2 regions of the Spirillospora sp. CA-142024 genome follow, and region 2 is predicted to be linked to the other one. Evidence: riboswitches for the same ligand, from Rfam matches in the RefSeq annotation. Region 2 holds a riboswitch; the other holds the start of a gene.
What was found. Region 2 has a riboswitch for glycine ahead of gcvT (glycine cleavage system aminomethyltransferase GcvT). Riboswitches for the same ligand answer to the same signal wherever they lie in the genome.

Region 1 (5,988 bases), 3.0 Mb from region 2:
GCCACGCCGCCGACCGCCGCGGGCGCCACCAGCTTCACGAACGACGCCGCGACCTGCGCCAGCACCGTCCGCCAGAACGGCAGCCTCTCCGGGACGAACCCGATGAGCATCAGCGCCGCCGCGACATAGGTGAGGGACGCCGCGGCCAGCGCGGCGACCACCCAGTGCCAGCTGGCCGTGGCCGCCAGATGGCCGATGTCCAGGCTCGTCACCTGCGGGATGACGATGTACGCCGCGACGGACAGCGCCACGATGCTGAAGATGGTCCGGGGCCGGAACCGTTCCAGCCGGGCCGGTGCCGCCTCCGTCTCCGGCTTGAGCCGGACGATCTGCTCCCGGATCCGGGTGAGCAGGTCCCGGTGGTGCCGCAGCCGGGTGCGCGTCGCCCGGGACAGCGCCACCCGCTGCAGCAGCGGCACCGCCCCGCCCAGCGCCTCCTCGCCCAGCACGGGCGCGGCCGTCCGGACGGCCCGCTCGGGTCCGGCCCGCAGCGCCAGCGTGGTGAGCAGCTGGGCGAGGTCCAGGCGCAGCGCCAGGTCGCCCGCCGCCGTCTCCCCGGATCGCAGATCGGTGACGTAGGCGAGCCCGTCCTCGCCGACGAGGACCGCGTCGCCCTCCAGCCGGCGATGCGCGAGCCGCCCCGCCTGCAGGGACCGGAGCTGCCGCCACACGTCCGTCAGCAGCGCGTCGGTGATCTCCTCGTCGGAGACGTCCCCGAGCCGCCGCCCGGGCACGTGCTCGTAGGCCAGCAGCGCCGCCTCCGTGCCGACCTCGCACGTCCCGACCAGCCGCGGGGTCCGGACGCCCGCCGCGTCCACGGCGTACGCCATCAGCGACTCCAGCTCCAGGGACCGGCGCAGCGACCGCAGCGTCCGCCCGGTCGTCGCGGCCCGCAGCCGCAGCAGCCGCCACACGCGGTAGAGCAGGCCCGCGGTCTGCTGGTCCCGGTCGAGGACGCGGACCTCCAGGTCCCAGTCGCCGTGCGGGCCGCGCCCCGCCGGGAGCCGCGCGCCGTACCCGTCCGCCGGGCAGGAGGCGAGGACGACGCCGTAGCGGCGGGCCTCCCCGGTGTCGTCCGCCGGGTCGTCGAGCCGCGCTCCCCGTTTCGGGCGCAGCCCGAGCCGTTCCAGCGACGCCACCACGGTCATGCCGGACGGACGAGGGTTCGGCGTCCCGACCGCGTAGAGGGTGCCGTGGCCGATGGCGCGCCCCAGCGCGTAGGTGGCCGCGAGCGCGGCGACGGAGGCGTAGGACGCGGTGAGCCCGGTCAGCGCCGCCAGCCCGATCATGGTCCATGTCGCGGCCTGCCAGCGGGCGCGGCCCGCCATCCCGACCGCGCTGACGAACGCGATCACCGGGGCGATGTCGGTGTGCACCGGCGCCGTCTCCGTGCCGCCCCAGATGAGCGAGTCCAGCACGCCGCCGGGGGCCGCCCGCACCACCAGGTCGTCCAGGCCCACCGTGATCCCGAAAGCGATCACGGCGGCCAGCAGCGCGATCGCGACGCGCGTGCCGTCCTTGTTGAAGAGCCGCTCGATCCCGAACGCGACCGGGACGGCCAGCACCCCGAAGCTGGACACCAGCGTCGCGAGCGTCAGCAGCAGCCGCGGCGCGTGCGCGGTGCCCTCGGCGATGTCGGTCTGCAGGCCGTGCGTGGTCTGCTGCGCGATCGACACCAGCAGCATCACCGCCGCCAGCCCCACCACCGAGGCCGCGAACCTGATCGCGTCGGACGGACGGCGGATCCGGTCCGGCTGCGCGGGCTCGTCCACGGGCACCCCGGCGGTCGCACCCTGCCTCCGGCGCACCGCGCCGTCGTGGGTCTGTGTCACGCCGTACCGCCGCCCCGACCGTCCGTCATCGTGATCAGCGTCCCAGACCGGGCGGCGCGCCGTCGAGCGGGCCGCCGCCCGGCCGGACGCGTGTCCACCCCGGCGGCCCCCCGGTTGCGCCCCCGTGGCCCGGGGCCGTCCCGTCCCAGGTGAGTGAGCACATCGTACTCGCCGGTACGGCGTCGCGGCCCGGGGCCTGCCCTCCGCGGGGGCGGGACGGACCGGCGGACGCGTCTTTGGGTAGGGTTCGTCCCAGGACATGCCGTCGACCCTGTGCGGGAGAGATCCCACGCCGCCAGCGTGGGGCGCCGAAGGGGCAACCTCCCCGGAACCTCTCAGGCAAAAGGACCGCGCGGGCGAGGCACCTCTGGAAAGCAGGCGTCGATCCCCGCACACGGGGAAGGGCGGCTCACCGAAGGGGAAACCCCGCCGCGCGGGTGAAGCTCTCAGGTGCCGATGACAGAGGGGGAGACCGGCCGCCGGCCCGTGCCGGCGGTGGCCCTGAGCGACCGCAGCAGCCAGGAGGCTCTCCATGACCGGCCAGTTCTTCGCCCCCGTGGCCTCGCCGCAGCACCCCCGTTCCGCGTTCGCCGACCGGCACGTCGGCCCCTCGGCCGCCGACCAGGCCAGGATGCTCGCCGCCATCGGCTACTCCGGCATCGAGGCGCTGATCGACGACGCGGTCCCCGCCGCGATCCGCACCTCCCGCCCGCTGGACCTGCCGCCCGCGCTGAGCGAGACCGCCGCGCTGGAGCGGCTCCGCGAACTGGCGTCCCGCAACACCGTGCTCACCTCCATGATCGGGCTGGGCTACCACGGGACGACCACCCCCGGTGTGATCATGCGGAACGTGCTGGAGAACCCCGGCTGGTACACCGCCTACACGCCCTACCAGCCGGAGATCTCCCAGGGCCGGCTCGAGGCCCTGCTGAACTTCCAGACGGTCGTCGCCGACCTGACCGGGCTGCCCGTCGCCAACGCCTCCATGCTGGACGAGGGCACCGCCGCCGCCGAGGCGATGGCCCTCGCGCACCGCGTCTCCAAGCGCAAGGAGCCGGGGACGTTCCTCGTCGACGCCGACACGCTCCCGCAGACGATCGAGGTCGTCCGGACGCGCGCGGTCCCGCTCGGCATCGAGGTGGTCACCGCCGACCTGTCCGCCGGGCTGCCGGACGGCGACTTCTTCGGCGTGCTGCTGCAGTACCCGGGCACGTCCGGCGCCGTCCGCGACCTGGAGCCGGTCATCGCGCAGGCACACGGGCGCGGCGCCAAGGCGGTCGTCGCCGCGGACCTGCTCGCGCTGACGCTGCTGCGGCCGCCCGGCGAGTCCGGCGCCGACATCGCGGTGGGCTCCGCGCAGCGGTTCGGCGTCCCCTACGGGTTCGGGGGCCCGCACGCCGGCTACATGGCGGTCGGCGAGGGCATCCAGCGGCAGCTTCCCGGACGGCTCGTCGGCGTGTCCGTCGACGCGGACGGCGCCGCCGCCTACCGGCTCGCGCTGCAGACCCGCGAGCAGCACATCCGCCGGGAGAAGGCCACCAGCAACATCTGCACCGCGCAGGTCCTCCTCGCCGTGATGGCGAGCATGTACGCGGTCTACCACGGGCCCGAGGGGCTGGCCGCGATCGCGCAGCGGGCGCACCGCCGCGCCGCCGAGATCGCCGCCGGGCTGCGCGCCGGGGGCGTGGAGGTCGTCCACGAGGCGTTCTTCGACACCGTCCTCGCCCGCGTGCCCGGCCGGGCCGCCGAGGTCGTCGCGGCGGCCCGCGACCGCGGGATCAACCTGCGGCCCGCGGACGCCGACCACGTCGGGATCGCCTGCGACGAGACGACGCTGCCCGCGCATGTGACGGCCGTGCTGGAGGCGTTCGGCGTCACGGCGTCCGGCGCGGCCGTCGGCGAGGTGGCCGAGGCGTTCCCGGACGCCCTGCGCCGCGAGAGCCCCTACCTGACCCACCCGGTCTTCCACGCGCACCGCTCCGAGACCGCGATGCTGCGCTACCTGCGCAGGCTCCAGGACAAGGACATCGCGCTCGACCGCTCGATGATCCCGCTCGGCTCCTGCACGATGAAGCTGAACGCCACGGCCGAGATGGAGCCGGTGACCTGGCCCGAGTTCGCGAACGTCCACCCGTTCGCGCCGCTCGACCAGGCCGCCGGCTACGTCGAGCTGATCGGTGAGCTGGAGGAGTACCTCGCCGAGATCACCGGGTACGCGAAGGTCTCCGTCCAGCCGAACGCCGGCTCCCAGGGCGAGCTGGCCGGCCTGCTCGCCATCCGCGGCTACCACGCGTCCCGTGGCGAGGAGCACCGCGACGTCTGCCTGATCCCCTCCTCCGCGCACGGCACCAACGCGGCCAGCGCGGTGATGGCGGGCATGCGCGTCGTCGTGGTCACGTGCGACGAGGGCGGCAACGTCGACCTGGACGACCTGCACGCCAAGATCGGCAAGCACGGGGACCGGCTCGCCGCGATCATGGTGACCTACCCGTCCACGCACGGCGTCTTCGAGGAGAGCATCACCGACGTGTGCGCGGCGGTGCACGAGGCCGGCGGCCAGGTCTACGTGGACGGCGCCAACCTCAACGCGCTCGTCGGCCTCGCCCGCCCCGGCGAGTTCGGCTCGGACGTCTCGCACCTCAACCTGCACAAGACGTTCTGCATCCCGCACGGCGGCGGCGGTCCCGGCGTCGGCCCGATCGGCGTCCGCGCGCATCTGGCCCCGTTCCTGCCCAGCCACCCGCTCCGCGCGGAGGCCGGCCCGGAGACCGGCGTCGGCCCGATCTCCGCGGCGCCGTGGGGGTCGGCGGGCATCCTGCCGATCTCCTGGGCCTACATCGCGATGATGGGCCCGGACGGCCTGCGCGCCGCCACCGAGGGCGCGATCGTCGGCGCCAACTACCTCGCCGCCCGCCTCGGCCCGCACTACCCGATCCTCTACACCGGGCGGAACGGCCTCGTCGCGCACGAGTGCATCGCCGACCTCCGCAAGATCACCAAGGAGACCGGGATCACCGCCGAGGACGTCGCCAAGCGCCTCATCGACTACGGCTTCCACGCGCCGACCCTCTCGTTCCCCGTCGCCGGCACCCTGATGATCGAGCCCACCGAGTCCGAGGACCTCGCCGAGCTCGACCGGTTCTGCGACGCCATGATCGAGATCCGCCGGGAGATCCGGCGGGTCGCCGACGGCGGCTACGACGCCGAGGACAACCCGCTCAAGAACGCGCCGCACACCGCCGGCTGCCTGGTCTCCGACGACTGGAAGCACGCCTACACCCGCGAGGAGGCCGCCTATCCGCTGCCGTCCCTCCGCGAGGCCAAGTACTGGCCGCCCGTCCGCCGCATCGACCAGGCCTACGGCGACCGCAACCTCGTCTGCTCCTGCCCGCCCCCGGAGGCCTTCGAGGACTGAGCCGCGCACCGGGACAACGGGCCGGGTGGCCGGAGGTCGCACGGCCCGTGACGGGGGTTCCAGGGGGTCGCTCCCTGGGCAGAACGGGACCGATTAGTGATCTTGCTGGGGGTTTCGGGGTGTCGTCGCGGGACGCGGCGGGGCCGGGTCGCTAGTCTCTTTGCGGACCCCGACCCCCAGAGGGCAGAAGAGCGATGAGCGAGTCCCCGGAACCGGTATCCGACGACGCGGCGCGGTTGTGCGAGGAGGCCCGGAGCCTCGCCGAGAACGGTGAGGCGGAGCGGGCGGCACTGCTGTTCCAGAAGGTGCTCGCCCTGGGCGGGACGTCCTGCCGGGCGCAGGCCGCGCTGGGGCTGGCGGTCGTCCTCGACGACGCCGGGGAGGTGGAGCGGGCCCGGGAGGCGGACCGGGCCGCGATCGCGACCGCCGACCCCGAGTACGGCCCCAGGGCGGCCTACCATCTGGCGCTCACCCACGAACGGGCCGGTGAGCACGAGCAGGCGGCGCCCGCCTGGCGGGTCGTGGTCGACTTCGGCAACCCGGCCTACCTTCCGCCCGCCCATCTGGCCCTCGCCAGGATCGCCGACGACGCCGGCGACTTCGACGCGGCGCGCGATCACTGGGAGGCGGTGATCGGGACCGGCGACCCCGAGTACGGGCCGCCCGCCGCGCACGACCTCGCGCAGCGGCTGCTGGAGCGCGGCGAGCCGGCCAGGGCCCAGCGGATCCTGACCGCGGCGC
Region 2 (5,988 bases):
CGGCGCCGGAGATGGACGCGTTCTGCTTGAACAGGACGCCCATCGCTCCGGCGGTGAGGAGGAAGCGGACGACTCCGTCGTCATCGCAGCCCGGGACGAAGCGGTCGTAGTAGTGCAGGACGGCCGGGATGATGCCGGCGGCGCCGTTCGTCGGGGCGGTGACGATGCGGCCGCCGGCGGCGTTCTCCTCGTTGACGGCCAAGGCGAAGAGGGTGACCCAGTCCATCGCGTGGAGGGGGTCGGCGGCCTTCTCGGCCGTGAGCTGGCGGTGCAGCTGCGGGGCGCGGCGGCGGACCTTCAGCCCGCCGGGCAGCAGGCCCTCGTGGCTGCACCCCCGGGTGACGCAGGCGCGCATCACATGCCAGAGGTTCAGGAGGCCGTCGTGGATCTCACGGGACGTCCGGCCGAACGCCTTCTCGTTCTCCAGCATGAGGGCGGACACCGACAGGCCCGTCTCACGGCAGCGTTCGAGGAGTTCGGCGGCCGTGTCGAAGGGGTGGGGCAGGACGGTGTCGTCGGGCTTGATGCGGTCGGCTCCGGTGGCGTTCTCGTCCAGGATGAAGCCGCCGCCGACCGAGTAGTACACCTTCGCGCGCAGCTCGCCGCCCGAGGGGTCCAGGGCCGTGAAGCGCATCCCGTTGGGGTGGCCGGGCAGCGACTTCTTGCGCTCGAAATGCAGATGCTCGTTGACCACGAAGGGAATGTCGTGGTCGTCGAACAGGCGTAGCGCGCCGCGCTCGCGGACGGCCTGGAGACGTTCGTCCACCCGGTCGACGTCGACCAGTTCGGGTTTGTCGCCTTCGAGGCCGAGGATGACGGCCTTGTCGCTGCCGTGGCCCTTTCCGGTGAGGCCGAGCGAGCCGTAGAGAACGACCTGGACCGAGGCGGTCTTCTCCAGCAGCCCGTCCCGTTCGAGGCCGCGGGCGAAGCGGTGCGCGGCGGCCATCGGGCCGCCGGTGTGGGAGGACGACGGTCCGATGCCGATCTTGAACAGGTCGAAAACGCTGATGGCCATGCGCTGCCTCGTTGTGGCTGTGCCCCCTCCGCGGACCGGAGGGGGCACGGTGACGTCAGAGGTTCGGGTACAGGGGGTGCTTCTCGGCGAGGGCCGTCACGCGCGCCGCCAGTGCGTCCCGGTCGTAGGACGGCTGGAGGGCCAGCGCGATGACGTCCGCGACCTCGGCGAAGTCCGCGGCGGTGAAGCCGCGGGTGGCGAGGGCGGGCGTGCCGATCCGCAGACCGGACGTGACCATCGGCGGGCGCGGGTCGTTCGGCACCGCGTTGCGGTTGACCGTGATGCCGATCTCGTGCAGGCGGTCCTCGGCGTCCCGTCCGGTGAGCTCGGAGTCCACCAGGTCGACCAGCACGAGGTGCACGTCGGTCCCGCCCGTCAGCACCTTCACGCCGGCCTTGGCGGAGTCCTCGGCGAGAAGACGCTCGGCGAGCAGCCGCGCGCCCTCGACGGTGGCCTCCTGCCGGGCCCTGAACTCGTCCGACGCGGCGATCTTGAGGGCGACCGCCTTCGCGGCGATCACGTGCTCCAGCGGGCCGCCCTGCATGCCCGGGAACACCGCGGAGTTGATCTTCTTGCCGTACTCCTCGCGGGCGAGGATCAGGCCGCCGCGCGGTCCGCCGAGCGTCTTGTGCGTCGTGGTCGTGACGATGTCGGCGTACGGGACGGGCGACGGGTGCAGGCCCGCCGCGACCAGGCCCGCGAAGTGCGCCATGTCGACCATGAGCAGCGCCCCGACCGAGTCGGCGATGTCCCGGAACGCCGCGAAGTCGAGCCGCCGCGGGTACGCCGACCAGCCCGCCACGATCATCTTGGGCCGGTGCTCGGCCGCGAGCGAGGCGACCTCGTCCATGTCGACCAGGCCGTCCTCGGAGCGGACGTGGTACGGCACCACGTTCAGCACCTTGCCCGAGTAGTTCAGCCGCATCCCGTGCGTGAGGTGCCCGCCGTGCGCGAGGTCGAGGCCGAGGATGGTGTCGCCGTGCTGGAGCAGCGCGAAGTAGACCGCCGTGTTGGCCTGGGCCCCGCTGTGCGGCTGGACGTTCGCGTGGTCGGCGCCGAACAGCTCCTTGGCCCGGTCGATGGCCAGCTGCTCGGTGACGTCGACGTACTCGCAGCCGCCGTAGTAGCGCCGGCCCGGGTAGCCCTCGGCGTACTTGTTGGTGAGGACGGAGCCCTGCGCCTCCAGCACGGAGACCGGCGCGAAGTTCTCCGACGCGATCATTTCGAGGGTGTTCTGCTGCCGCCGCAGCTCGGCGGTGACCGCCTCGGCGACCTCCGGGTCCGCAGTCGCGAGCGAGTCGTACAACGTCATGACTCCTCGATCAGCTTGTCGTAGGCGGCGGAGTCGAGCAGGTCGCCCGGCTCCTCCGAGATGCGGACCTTGAAGATCCAGCCCTCGCCGTACGGGTCGTCGTTGATGACCTTCGGCTCGTCCACCACGGCACCGTTGATCGCGGTGATCTCGCCGCTGACGGGGGAGTAGATGTCGCTCACCGACTTGGTCGACTCCACCTCGCCGCACGGCTCGCCCGCCTCGACGGCGTCGCCCTCGGAGGGCTGCAGTTCGAGGTAGACGATCTCGCCGAGGGCGTCGGCGGCGTGCGCGGTGATGCCGACCGTGACGATGCCGTCCTCGCCGCCGAGGCCCGACACCCACTCGTGCTCCTCGCTGTAGCGGAGCTCCTCAGGAACGCTCACGATCACTTCTCTCTTTCAGGAACGCTTGTAGAACGGCAGCTCGACCACGTCCACCGGCTCATGCCGGCCGCGGACGTCCACGGCGAGGCCCGTCTCCCCGACGCCGCTGTCGAGGTAGGCCATGGCGATCGGCGTGCCCAGTGTGGGCGACGGGGCGCCGCTCGTCACGACCCCGCACGGCGTGCCGCCGGACGTGACGACCTGGTACCCCTTGCGAGGCGCGCGACGCCCCCGCGCGACCAGCCCCACGAGCCTACGGCCCGGCGGGGTCTGCGCCTGCGCCGCCAGGGCGGTCTTTCCCACGAAGTCGCCCGGCTTGTCCAGCTTCACGACCCGGCCGAGGCCGGCCTCGAACGGGGTGGTCTCCGCGGTCAGCTCGTTCCCGTACAGCGGCATGCCCGCCTCCAGGCGCAGCGTGTCGCGGGCGGACAGCCCGGCCGGGACGACCCCCTCCACCGCGGCGAGCGCCCTCCACAGCGCGACGGCGTCGGACGCGTCCACGAACAGCTCGAAACCGTCCTCGCCGGTGTAGCCGGTGCGGGCGACGAGCGCGTCGACGCCCGCGACCCGCCCGGCGAGGATCGCGTAGTACTTGAGGCCGGCGAGCGGCGCCTCGGTGAAGCCTTCGAGAATCGTCTGCGAACGCGGGCCCTGCAGGGCGATCAGCGCGTACGACTCGGAACGGTCCTCCACGGCGGCCTCGAAGCCCGCGGCCCGCTCGATCAGCGCCTCCCGGACGACGGCGGCGTTCGCGGCGTTCGCGACGACCATCCAGGTGTCGTCGGCCAGCCGGTAGACGATCAGGTCGTCCAGGACGCCGCCGTCCGGCCCGCAGATCATCGTGTAGCGGGCCTTGCCGACCGGCATCGGCGACAGGTTCCCGACCAGCGCGAAGTCGAGCGCGGCGCCCGCGCCCGGACCGGAGAGGAAGATCTCCCCCATGTGCGACAGGTCGAACAGCCCCGCCCCGGTGCGGACGGCCTGGTGCTCGGCGGTCTCGCTCGCGTAGCGCAGCGGCATCAGATAGCCGGCGAAGTCGACGAGATTCGCGCCGAGGTCCTGGTAGACGTCGTGCAGCGGCGTCTTCTTGGGGATCGGATCGGCGGACATGGGTTCGGCTCCTTCGTCGCGGGCGCGCGTGGTCCATCGTCCCACTCGCGCACCGGGCGTCTCGGTGCCTCCCCCTCTGTCATCGGCGCCTGAGAGCTTCACCCGCCTGCCCGGCGGGCTTTCACCTTCGGCGGGGGACCGCGGTCCCCGCTTTCCAGAGGTCGCCTGGCCCGTGCGGTCCGTGGGCCTGAGAGGTTCCGGGGAGGATTTGCTCCTTCGGCGTCCCCGGCCGGCTGCCGGGGACTCTCCCGCACGGGATCATCGGCGGTGTTGATTATTGCATTTCTCTTCCTGCAGACCCAAGAGCCCCTGCCGTGCTCATGGCAGGTTGTGGCAGCTCACCTCACAGTGGGGTGACGTAGGCGCCGGAGATGCCGCCGTCCACGAGGAACTCCGAGGCCGTGATGAAGGACGCGTCGTCCGACGCCAGGAACGCGACGGCCGCGGCGATCTCGGACGCCTCGGCGAACCGTCCCACCGGGACGTGGACGAGCCGCCGCGCCGCCCGCTCCGGGTCTTTGGCGAACAGTTCCCGCAGGAGGGGAGTGTTGACCGGGCCAGGGCACAGCGCGTTGACCCGGACGCCCTGCCGCGCGAACTGCACGCCCAGCTCCCGCGACATCGCCAGCACGCCGCCCTTGGACGCGGTGTAGGAGATCTGCGACGTCGCCGCGCCCATCTTGGCCACGAACGACGCCGTGTTGATGATCGAGCCCTTGCCCTGGTCGAGCATGTAGGGGATGACGTGCTTGCAGCACAGGTACACGCTCGTGAGGTTGACCTCCTGGACGCGTTTCCACGCGTCCAGGCCCGTCTCCAGGATCGAGTCGTCGTCCGGTGGGGAGATGCCGGCGTTGTTGAACGCCACGTCGATGCGCCCGTAGGCGTCGTGGACGGTCCGGAAGAGCGCCGTGACCTCGTCCTCCACGGTGACGTCCACCTTGACGAAGAGGCCGTCCAGCTCGTCCGCCGCGGTCTTGCCGGCGGTCTCGTCCAGGTCGGCGACGACGACCCGGGCGCCCTCCTGTGCGAAGCGGCGCGCGGTGGCGAGGCCGATGCCGCCCGCGCCGCCGGTCACGACGGCCACCCGGCCCTCCAGACGCTGCATGGATGTCACTCCTGTCATTGCTCGGTGGCGATGAAGACGTTCTTGGTCTCGGTGAACGCGTCGAGGGCGTCCGGGCCGAGCTCGCGGCCGAGGCCCGACCGCTTGAACCCGCCGAACGGCGTCCAGTAGCGGACGGACGCGTGCGAGTTCACCGACAGGTTCCCGGCCTCGACGGCCCGGGACGCGCGCAGGGCGCGCCCGACGTCGCGGGTCCAGATCGAGCCGGACAGCCCGTAGGGCGTGTCGTTGGCGAGCCGGACCGCGTCCGCCTCGTCCTCGAACGGGACGACGGTGACGACCGGCCCGAAGACCTCGTCCCGCCAGGACGGAAGCGCCGTGCAGGACGGCCCGGCCAGTACGGTCGGCGGGAACCAGAACCCCGGCCCCTCCGGCGCCGACCCCCGGATCAGCACAGGCGCGTCGTGCGGGACGTACGAGGCGACCTTCTCCCGGTGCGCCGCGCTGATCAGCGGACCCACCTCGGTCTTCTCATCCCGGGGATCCCCGACGACGACCCGCTGGACGGCGGGCTCCAGGAGTTCGAGGAACCGGTCGTACACCGGCCGCTCCACGAGGATCCGGGAGCGCGAGCAGCAGTCCTGCCCGGCGTTGTCGAACACCGCGGAGGGCGCGGTCGCGGCGGCCTTCTCCAGGTCGGCGTCGGCGAACACGATGTTGGCGTTCTTGCCGCCGAGTTCCAGCGTCAGCCGCTTCACACCCGGCGCGCACGCCGCCATGATCTCCGTGCCGACCCGCGTCGACCCGGTGAACACGATCTTCCGGACGTCCGGGTGCTCCACCAGCCGCCGTCCCGCCACCGGGCCCGCGCCCGGCAGCACCTGCACCACGCCTTCGGGCAGCCCCGCCTCCAGCGCCAGCTCGCCGACCCGCCGCGCGGTCAGCGGCGTCAGCTCGGCCGGTTTGACGATGACGGCGTTGCCCGCGGCCAGCGCCGGCGCCAGCCCCCAGCCCATGATCGGCATCGGGAAGTTCCACGGGACGATCACGCCCACGACACCGAGCGGCTCCGCGAACGTCACGTTCAGCCCGCCCGGCA

Region 1: another riboswitch for glycine. It lies ahead of gcvP (aminomethyl-transferring glycine dehydrogenase); the one in region 2 lies ahead of gcvT (glycine cleavage system aminomethyltransferase GcvT).

Annotation. Positions count from the first base shown of each region.
Region 1 is NZ_CP192077.1:4,534,789-4,540,776, forward strand. Features, by position in the region: gene ACQPZP_RS21795 (lysylphosphatidylglycerol synthase transmembrane domain-containing protein) at 1-1,832, opposite strand, end outside; glycine riboswitch at 2,099-2,193, shown strand; glycine riboswitch at 2,194-2,305, shown strand; gene gcvP (aminomethyl-transferring glycine dehydrogenase) at 2,365-5,247, shown strand; gene ACQPZP_RS21805 (tetratricopeptide repeat protein) at 5,442-5,988, shown strand, end outside.
Region 2 is NZ_CP192077.1:7,535,384-7,541,371, reverse strand. Features, by position in the region: gene ACQPZP_RS35575 (L-serine ammonia-lyase) at 1-1,015, opposite strand, end outside; gene glyA (serine hydroxymethyltransferase) at 1,071-2,327, opposite strand; gene gcvH (glycine cleavage system protein GcvH) at 2,324-2,713, opposite strand; gene gcvT (glycine cleavage system aminomethyltransferase GcvT) at 2,729-3,823, opposite strand; glycine riboswitch at 3,897-3,984, opposite strand; glycine riboswitch at 3,989-4,084, opposite strand; gene ACQPZP_RS35555 (3-oxoacyl-ACP reductase) at 4,167-4,931, opposite strand; gene ACQPZP_RS35550 (aldehyde dehydrogenase family protein) at 4,946-5,988, opposite strand, start outside.